DNA from 2 places in the Cupriavidus ulmosensis genome. Region 1 is predicted to be linked to the other one. Evidence: riboswitches for the same ligand, from Rfam matches in the RefSeq annotation. Region 1 holds a riboswitch; the other holds the start of a gene.
The links. A riboswitch is a leader RNA that binds a small molecule or an ion and turns the genes downstream of it on or off. The one in region 1 is predicted to bind glycine.
Positions count from the first base shown of each region.

Region 2: another riboswitch for glycine. It lies ahead of ACWTPI_RS25605 (D-amino acid dehydrogenase); the one in region 1 lies ahead of gcvT (glycine cleavage system aminomethyltransferase GcvT).

Region 1 is NZ_CDRMWP010000001.1:4,136,639-4,141,667, forward strand. It holds gene ACWTPI_RS19170 (UvrD-helicase domain-containing protein) at 234-2,327, opposite strand; glycine riboswitch at 2,548-2,635, shown strand; glycine riboswitch at 2,657-2,796, shown strand; gene gcvT (glycine cleavage system aminomethyltransferase GcvT) at 2,895-4,022, shown strand; gene gcvH (glycine cleavage system protein GcvH) at 4,125-4,505, shown strand; gene gcvP (aminomethyl-transferring glycine dehydrogenase) at 4,626-5,029, shown strand, end outside.
Region 2 is NZ_CDRMWP010000002.1:1,330,611-1,335,639, forward strand. It holds gene ACWTPI_RS25595 (acyl-CoA synthetase) at 1-723, shown strand, start outside; gene ACWTPI_RS25600 (glyoxalase) at 816-1,256, shown strand; gene ACWTPI_RS25605 (D-amino acid dehydrogenase) at 1,349-2,668, opposite strand; glycine riboswitch at 2,717-2,841, opposite strand; gene ACWTPI_RS25610 (DUF1294 domain-containing protein) at 2,992-3,576, opposite strand; gene ACWTPI_RS25615 (FKBP-type peptidyl-prolyl cis-trans isomerase) at 3,678-4,088, opposite strand; gene ACWTPI_RS25620 (short-chain fatty acid transporter) at 4,209-5,029, opposite strand, start outside.

The DNA.
Region 1 (5,029 bases):
CCGCGCGGGCGCATAAAAAAACGCCCCCGGACGCAGGGTGCGGGGGCGTCGAAACAGGGAAGAAGTCGGGCATGTCGCCCGGCCACGCCGACTCCGAAGGGACGGAACGGCGCGGCGCCCGGACCTGTGCAGCAGTCCGGGCACCCGCGATGTTAGGAGGCCGGCGGGCGCCGATCTTGTCCCGCTTGTAGGCCAATGTATTGACTTTGTACGCCGCGCCGCCGGCGCGGGCGTCAGGACGCGGTGGTCTTGCCGGGCGTGCCGAGCAGCGCCTTGAGCCCGGCGAGGCGGTCCTTGGGGCTCATGGCGGGGGTGGCGTCGGCCGGCGCGGGCGCTTCCTCGAGCTTCATCTCGCCGATGAAGCGCGAGGGCTCGCACGAGTAGGTGTCGCGCGCGCGCTTGCGCTTCTTGCACCAGCTGATCTGCAGGCTGCGCTGGGCGCGCGTGATGCCCACGTACATCAGGCGGCGCTCTTCCTCGATCTTCTCGTCGCCGAGGTCTTCGTCCTCGCGGCAATGCGGCAGGATGCCCTCTTCCACGCCGACCAGGAACACGTGCGGGTATTCCAGCCCCTTGGAGGCATGCAGCGTGGACAGGCGCACCGCGTCGGGATCTTCCTCGCGGCCTTCGAGCATGCTCATCAGCGCCACGGTCTGGGTCAGCTCGAGCAGGTTCTTGCCTTCGTCGCCGAAGCCGTCGGCGGTGTCGAAGCCGGTGGCCTCGCCCTCGGCGCCCTCGGGCCGGGTGCCCTTGCGCTTGAGCCAGTCGAGGAACTCCAGCGTGTTGGTCCAGCGCGACTGGGCCTGGCGCTCGTCGAAGGTGTCGTACAGGTAGGCTTCGTAGTGGATGCCTTCCATCAGGTCGTCGAGCACCTGGCTGGCCGGATCGCTGGCCGCGCGGCCGGCCAGGCGCACCATCGACTCGCAGAACACGCGCAGCGGCTCGAGCTGGCGCGGCTGCAGCTTGCCTTCGATGCCGCCCATCATGGCCGCCTCGAACAGCGACACCTTGGCCTGCCCGGCGAAGGTGCCGAGCACTTCCAGCGTGGCGTTGCCGACGCCGCGGCGCGGCGTGGTGATGGCGCGGATGAAGGCGGGATCGTCGTCGGCGTTGGCGATCAGGCGCAGGTAGGCGCAGATGTCCTTGATCTCGGCGCGGTCGAAGAAGCTCTGGCCGCCGGACAGCACGTAGGGAATGCGCTCGCGCCGCAGGATCTGCTCGAACAGGCGCGCCTGGTGGTTGCCGCGGTAGAGGATGGCGTAGTCGCGGAACTGCGCGCGCCGCTCGAACTTGTGCGCGGACAGGCGGAACACCACGGATTCGGCCTCGTGCTCCTCGTCGTTCATCGGATTGACGGCGATCGGGTCGCCCATGCCGTGCTCGCTCCACAGCTTCTTGTCGAACAGCTTGGGATTGTTGGCGATGACCGCGTTGGCCGCTTCCAGGATGCGCACCGTGGAGCGATAGTTCTGCTCGAGCTTGACCACCTTGAGGCCGGGGAAATCGGTCTGCAGCAGGCGCAGGTTGTCGAGCGTGGCGCCGCGCCAGCCGTAGATGGCCTGGTCGTCGTCGCCGACCGCGGTGAAGGCCGGCGCGCGCAGGTGCGAGCCGCCGGCGAGCTGCTTGAGCAGCGCGTACTGGCAGGCGTTGGTGTCCTGGTATTCGTCCACCAGGAAGTAGCGCAGGCGGTTCTGCCATTTCATGCGCACCGCCTCGTCGCGCGCGAACAGCTCGGCCGGCAGGCGGATCAGGTCGTCGAAGTCCACCGCCTGGTAGGCGTGCAGCGTGGCCACGTAGTTGCGGTAGACCAGCGCGGCCTGGTGGTCGTCGGCGCTCTCGGCGGTGGCGATGGCGGTCTCGGGATCGACCATGCCGTTCTTCCACAGCGAGATCGTGCTCTGCACGCTGCGGATCAGCTTCTTGTCGGTGGTGGCGAGCTGCTCCTGCACCAGGCCGAAGCAGTCGTCCGAGTCCATGATGGAAAAGCGCGGCTTGAGTCCCACGTGCTCGGCCTCGGCGCGCAGGATCTGCACGCCGAGCGAGTGGAAGGTGCTCACCGTCATCTGCTTGAGCGGGATGCGGCGGCCCTCGCGCGTGGTCTTGCCTTCCATCAGCTTGGCGATGCGCTCCTGCATCTCCTTGGCGGCCTTGTTGGTGAAGGTCACGGCGGCGATGTGCTTCGGCTCGAAGCCCTTGTCCTCGATCAGGTGCGCGATCTTCTGCGTGATCACCCGCGTCTTGCCGGAGCCGGCGCCGGCCAGCACCAGGCAGGGTCCGTCGAGATAACGGACGGCTTCGGATTGGGCGGGATTGAGTCCGTGGGTCATGCGTCGGGGCGTGGTGGCGGAAGCGGATGGCGAAATGGCGGGCGCGGGCCCGGCAAGGACCGGCAAGAACAAAGCGGCCAGGGCTGCCTGTGAAGACCGCGGCACCGGGACGGCGATCCCGCGGGCGGCCGCAGCGGCAGATGTTAACACGGCGGCGGGTCCGCCCCCGCCGGCCCGGCGCCGCGCGTTGACAAGCCACCGGGGCTGCCTGTAGAGTCGCGCCATCCGACCGGGAGAGCGCGCAGAGCCTGCGCCGCCGAAGGGGTATCACCCGAAAACTCTCAGGCACCAAGGACTGGTCGGATCGGCCCGCAACATGCACACGATGCAGGCCGTACTCTGGAGAGCGGCACCCGCCGCCTGCGCGCAGCGCAAGGCATGGCGAGCGTGCCCACCGAAGGGGCGCGCAAGGCACTGGTCCGCGGGACCGCCTTGTAATCTCTCAGGTATCGAGGACAGAGGGGTCATCCGCCGCAGCGGATCCGGCAGCGCCATGCGCGCCGGCCATGCGGCGGATGACCCTTTTTTCGTTTCCGAACCGAGATTTCCGCTTCCCCCGAGGACTACATGACGCTCCAGGCCACGCCCCTCAATGCCATCCACCGCGCGCTCGGCGCCCGCATGGTCGACTTCGGCGGCTGGGACATGCCGGTCAACTACGGCTCCCAGATCGAAGAACACAACGCCGTGCGCACCGACGCCGGCATGTTCGACGTGTCCCACATGTGCGTGGTCGACCTGGCCGGCGCCAACGTGCGCGCGTTCCTGCGCGGCCTGCTGGCCAACAATGTCGACAAGCTGCAGACGCCGGGCAAGGCGCTCTACTCGTGCATGCTCGACGAGCGCGGCGGCGTCATCGACGACCTGATCGTCTACTTCTTCGCCGAGGACCGCTTCCGCCTGGTGGTCAACGCCGGCACCGCCAACGGCGACATCGAATGGATCCGCGCGCGCAATGCCGCCACCGGCAGCGGCGTGGCCATCACCCCGCGCCGCGGCGACAACGCGCCGGCCGGCGCCGCGCCGCTGGCCATCGTCGCGGTGCAGGGCCCGAACGCGCGCGCCAAGGTGTGGAGCGCCTTCCCGGCCACCCAGCCGAGCGAGGCGCTCAAGCCGTTCAACGCCATCGTGGTGCAGGACCCCGCGCTGGGCGAGGTCATGGTGGCGCGCACCGGCTATACCGGCGAGGACGGCTTCGAGCTGGTGGTGCCGGCCGAGAACGTCGCCGGCCTGTGGGAGAAGCTGAACGCCGCCGGCGTGCGCCCGGCCGGCCTGGGCGCGCGCGACACGCTGCGCCTGGAAGCCGGCATGAACCTGTACGGCCAGGACATGGACATCCACACCTCGCCGCTCGACGCCGGCCTGGCCTGGACCGTGGACCTGCAGAGCGAGCGCGACTTCACCGGCAAGGCGGCGCTCGCCGCCGCCGGCCAGACCCGCCAGTTCACCGGCCTGATCCTGCGCGAGAAGGGCGGCGTGCTGCGCGCGCACCAGAAAGTGATCACCGCGGCCGGCGAGGGCGAGATCACCAGCGGCACCTTCAGCCCCTCGCTGTCCCTGTCCATCGCTTTTGCCCGCCTGCCGCTCGGCGTTGCCGCCGGCGCCGAGGTGCAGGTCGAGATCCGCGACCGCAAACTCGCCGCGACTGTGGTTAAACTGCCGTTTGTGCGCAATGGCAAGGCACTCGTGAGCTGAACGCTCGCACCCGGTCACAGCGCGCCCGCCGGCGGCCACCCCCGCTCCACGCGATCCCCCGCCCGGCTGGCGCTGAACAACAAACCGCATCTGGAGAATTCCATGACTTTCCCCGCCGACCTGAAGTACACCGAGTCCCATGAATGGGTGCGCGTCGAAGCCGACGGCACGCTGACCATCGGCATCACCGACCACGCGCAGGACGCGCTGGGCGACATCGTGTTCCTGGAACTGCCCGAAGTGGGCAAGTCGGTGGGCGCGGGCGACGCGCTGGCCGTGGTGGAATCGGTCAAGGCCGCGTCCGACATCTACGCCCCGGTGGCCGGCGAAGTGATCGCCATCAACGACGCCGCCGTGGCCGCGCCGGAAAGCGTCAATGCCGACGCCTTCGACGCCTGGCTGTTCAAGCTCAAGCCGGCCAACAGCGACGACGTCAACGGCCTGATGTCGGCCGACGCCTACAAGGCCAGCGTCGGCGCCTGACGCCCCGCCACACTCCCGCCGTTCCCGCGCGGCCGCCATGCCGCGGGAACGGCGACTGAATACCGATGCGCGGCGGCCAGGCCGACCACCTGCCGCCGCGCGCCCAACGAGGTTCTTGCCATGAACGCCCCGCTTCCCACCACCGCCGCCCAAGGTGCCCGGCCCACGCTGGCCGAACTGGAGGCGCGCGACGCCTTCGCTTCCCGTCATATCGGCCCCGACGCCGCCGAGCAGCAGCACATGCTCGAGGTGCTCGGCTACGGCAGCCGCGCCGCGCTGATCGACGCCGTCATCCCCGCCGCCATCCGCCGCCGCGACGGCATGCCGCTGGGCGAGTTCACCGAGCCGCTGACCGAGGAAGCCGCGCTGGCGAAACTGCGCGGGCTGGCCGGCAAGAACCAGGTGCTCAGGAGCTTCATCGGCCAGGGCTACTACAACACGCTCACGCCGGGCGTCATCCTGCGCAACATCTTCGAGAACCCGGCCTGGTACACCGCCTACACGCCGTACCAGCCGGAGATCTC
Region 2 (5,029 bases), on a different contig from region 1:
GCGCCGCCGCCGGCCGCGGTGCTGGCGCAGATGGAGGCGATGGGCTTCGAGCTGACCCACGTCTACGGCCTGACCGAAACCTACGGCCCGGCCGCCGTGTGCGCCGAGCAGGACGACTGGGCCGCGCTGTCGCAGGAAGAGCGCGCCACCAAGAAGGCCCGGCAGGGCGTGCGCTACCACCTGCAGGCCGACGTCGCCGTGCTCGACCCGGACACCATGCAGCCGGTGGCCGCCGACGGCGAGGAAATCGGCGAGATCATGTTCCGCGGCAACATCTGCATGAAGGGCTACCTCAAGAACGAGCGCGCCACGCGCGAAGCCTTCGCCGGCGGCTGGTTCCATACCGGCGACCTGGGCGTGCGCACGGCGGACGGCTACGTCAAGATCAAGGACCGCAGCAAGGACATCATCATCTCCGGCGGCGAGAACATCTCCAGCGTGGAGGTGGAAGACGCGCTCTACCGCCACCCGGCCGTGCTGGCCGTGGCGGTGGTGGCCCAGCCGGACGCCAAGTGGGGCGAGACGCCATGCGCGTTCGTCGAGCTCAAGGACGGCGCCAGCGCCACCGCGGAGGAGCTGATCGCGCACTGCCGCACGCTGCTGGCCGGCTTCAAGGTGCCCAAGGCGGTCTACTTCGGCCCGCTGCCCAAGACCTCGACCGGCAAGATCCAGAAGTTCGAGCTGCGCCGCAAGGTCAAGTCGGATACGGCGATCGACGTCTGACGATGTTTTCCGAGCCGTGGCGCGTTCGGTAGCGCCCGGCGGGCTCGGCAGGGCTTGCCCGAAGCATTTCGAGAATGGGGGCTGACTTGGTCATGGAGCAGGAATTCGCGGGACTTGGCGTGCTGTTCGTTGCCGGTTTCGGTCCGATCAGCAAGGATTCGGAGAGCAGTCGCGCCCTTTACGTGGATACGCTTGGCTTGCCCCTCAAGCCTTATGGCGACAACAAGGACTACTTGCTGTCCGAGGCGGGCGCCTTGGAGGGAGTCAAGCATTTCGCGCTGTGGCCGTTGGCGCAAGCGGCCCGGTCCTGTTTCGGCTGCGAGACCTGGCCTGCCGATTTGCCGACGCCGCAGGCCTGGCTGGAGTTTGACGTCGAGAATATCGCCGTTGCCACCGAAGGATTAATGGCCAAGGGCTACCATTTGCTGATCTCCAACCGGGAAGAACCCTGGGGCCAGAAGGTGACGCGCTTCCTGAGCCCGGAAGGACTACTGGTTGCGGTGAGTGAAACGCCGTGGCTGCGAACTTCCTGACCGCCCCGGTGAGGCTCGAGGTGAACGGATAAGTCCGGCCCGCTGCCGCGCGCCCGGCGCGCGGCAGCGATGGCGCCGGCTGGCCGGTGGCGTCAGTGCGCCGCGGGCCGCGCCGCGGCCGGCGCCAGCGCGGCTGGCCGTGGCGCGCCCGCCGGCAGTTCGCCGGTGAAGGCGAAGTCCACCTCCGGCACGCGCCCGCTCACGATGTCCGCGATGGCGCGGCCCGAGCCGCAGCCGTGCGTCCAGCCCAGCGTGCCATGCCCGGTGTTGAGGTACAGCCCGCGCACGGCGGAGGCGCCGATGTACGGCACGTTGCCCGGCGTGGCCGGGCGCAGGCCGGTCCAGAACTGCGCCAGCTCGGGCCGGCTCATGCCCGGGAACACCTCCAGCGTGCGCCGCACGATGGCCTCGCAGCGCACCGGGTTGAGATCCATCGCATAGCCGTTGAGCTCCGCCGTGCCGGCGATGCGCAGGCGGTCGCCGAAGCGCGAGAACACCAGCTTGTACTCGTCGTCGGTCAGGCTCACGCTGGGCGCGCGCGTGGCATCGAGCACCGGCAGCGTGGCCGAGTAGCCCTTGGCCGGGTAGATGTCGAGCTTCACGCCGAGCGGGCGCGCCAGCATCGGGCTGAAGCTGCCCAGCGCCAGCACGTAGGCGTCGGCGCTCTCGATGCGGTAGGCGCCGGTCTCGTCGGCGATCTCCACGCCGCGCATGGCGCCGCCCTCGGCATGCAGGCGCTGCACCCGCACGCCGTAGCGAAAGCGCACGCCGAGCGCCTCGCAGCGCGCCGCCAGCGCGGTGGTGAAGCGGTGCACGTCGCCTGATTCGTCCTCGCTGGTATAGGTGGCGCCGGCCAGGCGCGGCGCGATGTGCGCCAGCGCCGGCTCCAGCCGCACCACCTCGTCCGGGCCGATCACGCGGCGCTCGCAGCCCAGCTCGCGCATGATGCGCGCCGGCTCGATGGCCGCGTCGAACTCTTTCTGGCTGGTGTAGAAGTGCAGGATGCCGCGCGTCAGGTGGTCGTACTCGATGCCGGTTTCGGCGCGCAGCGCCTGCAGGCTGGCGCGGCTGTAGGTGCCCAGGTTGAGCAACTGGACCATGTTGTGGGTGGAGCGCCGCGCCGAGCACTCGCGCAGGAACTTCAGGCCCCACGACCACTGCGCCGGATCGGCGCGCAGGCGGAACAGCAGCGGCGCGTCCTCGCGCCCCAGCCAGCGCAGCATCTTCAGCGGCGCGCCCGGGTTGGCCCACGGCTCGGCATGGCTGACGGAGATCTGCCCGCCGTTGCCGAAGCTGGTTTCGCGGGCCGCGCCCGCATTGCGCTCCAGCACCACCACCTCATGCCCGGCGCGCGCCAGGTACCACGCCGAGGCGACGCCGATCACGCCGGCTCCCATTACGATGACTTTCATTTCTCAGGCTCCGGATAGCAAAAAGGGACAGCCAGGCCATCCGGCCTGTCTGTCCCCACTGTCCTTTTACCTGAGAGATTCGCCGCACCCGGCATGGGTGGCGGCTTGCCCCTTCGGCGGCCGCGTGCCGCTCACCTTGTCGGTGCGGCCCGGCGCTCTCCAGTTCGTTCGGTTTCCAGTCTTTTGCACCTGAGCGTTTCAGGGGTACGCCTTCGGTAGAGGGGCCTTCCCATGCATGGTGAAGGCGCCTCGTTCTCCTGGAAGGCGCAAGGTAACACGGCTCGATCGGCGCCGGCAAGCGCCGCCCGCGCGGGTGTTGCGGCTTACGCGTCGAGCACCGTCGCCCAGAGCACCATCGCCCCGACGTTCAGCAGGACCGTGGCCCAGAAGGTGGCCTGGAACGACGCCTTGCGGTTCTTGTGCCGCAGCAGGTGCTGGGCCGCCAGCGCGCCCGGCCAGCCGCCGCACAGCGCGAGCAGGTGCAGCTCGTTCTCCGGAATGCGCTGTTCGCTGCGCACGGCGCGCCGCTTGTCGACGGCATAGCGCGCGAAGGCCGCCACGCTCAGCCCGAGGCTGGCCAGCGCCACGCCGCGCGGCAGACGGCCGGCGAGCGAAGCCGCGAAGATCGCCAGCAGCGCGAACGCCGCCACCAGCGCCGGCAGCAGGTTCGCCCGTCCCGCCGGCCCGGCCTGCCCGGGCGCGCCCGCGATCGAGACCTGGCTCGCCTGCGGGCGGCCGTCCTTGCCCGCCGACAATTCGAACGACACGCGGTCGCCGACCTTGGGCGCGACGGCGCGGCCCTGCAGCGCGCTGATATGGAAAAAAACGTCTTTCGACTGGGCGTGGATCTCGATGAACCCATAGCCCTTGTCGGCATGCCATGCCTTGATCCGTCCGCCTTTTCTCATCCCCGTGCCTGCATTCTTGTCGACAGAGAAGTGTAGCGGATGCGGCGGGACGGCAGCGCCGCGCACGGCCCGCCGGAGCAGGCCATGCGCCGGTGCCCTGGTCAGCCGCCGATGCCCAGCAGCTCGACCTCGAAGTTCAGCGTCGCGTTGGGCGGGATCGTGCCGGGCACGCCGCGCGAGCCGTAGGCGGTCGGGCCCGGGCAGACCAGCTTGGCCTTGCCGCCGACCTGCATCTTCTGCACGCCCTCGGTCCAGCACGGGATCACGCGGTTGAGCGGGAACGAGATCGGCTGGCCGCGCTTGTACGAGCTGTCGAACTCGGTGCCGTCGGTGAGCGTGCCGCGGTAGTGGACCTTGACCGTGTCGGACGCCTTGGGCGACGGGCCGGTGCCCTTGACGAGGTGCTGGATGGTCATGCCCGAGGGCAGCGTCTCGGCCGGGCCCGCGGGCGCGGCGGCGTGGACGGCGCCGGCGGTGGCGAGGGCGGCGAGGAACAGGGTGATCTTCTTCATCGTTGGCTTGGCTGGGTGGAAAAATCGGGTTCCGGCCGTAGCCGGAAAGCCGCATCTTAAACCGGGACGCGGGCTGCCCCGGCGTTTTCCTCCCGCGCGGGTCCCCGCGCCATCGATCCGTCAGGGCATCACGGGCGGACGATAGGGCAGCGTGGTCGCGAAGGCCCACAGCATGAACAGCACCAGCGGCGCGTGGACCAGCAGCTGGGTGAAGGTGAAGCCCACCACGTCCTTGGCGCGGATGCCGAGCACGCCCAGCAGCGGCAGCATCCAGAACGGGTTGATGAGGTTGGGCAGCGCCTCCGCGGCGTTGTACACCTGCACGGCCCAGCCGAGGTGGACCTGCAGCTGGTTGGCGGCCTGCATCACGTAGGGCGCCTCGATGACCCACTTGCCGCCGCCGGAGGGCACGAAGAAGCCCAGCACCGCCGAATAGACGCCCATCACCGCGGAGAACGATTCGCGGGTGGCCACCGAGACGAAGGCCGAGGCCAGGTGGTGCGACAGGCTCGCGCCGTCCACGCCGGTGGCCTTGGTCAGCATGAACGCGATGCCGCCGTACAGCGGGAACTGGATCAGCACGCCGGCCGTGGACGGCACGGAGCGCGCGACCGCGCGCAGGAAGCGCCTGGGCCGCCAGTTCAGCAGCATCCCCAGCATCAGGAACAGGAAGTTGTAGGTGTTGAGGTTGGAGATCGCCAGGATGGGGTCCTTGCTGGTGAATTCGTGCACCAGCCAGCCGGCGCCGAGCGCGACGATGACCACGGTCAGCAGCGGGCTGTATTCGAGCCATTCGCCGGGGCGCGTGGGGCGCGCGGTCACGTCGGCAGCATCGTCGAGGTCCACGCCCATGTCCTGCGCGGTGCGCGCGCGGTCGCCGGCGGGCGCGGAGAAATAGGCCACCAGCAGCGAGGCGGCGATCAGCACGGCGGTCATCGCCA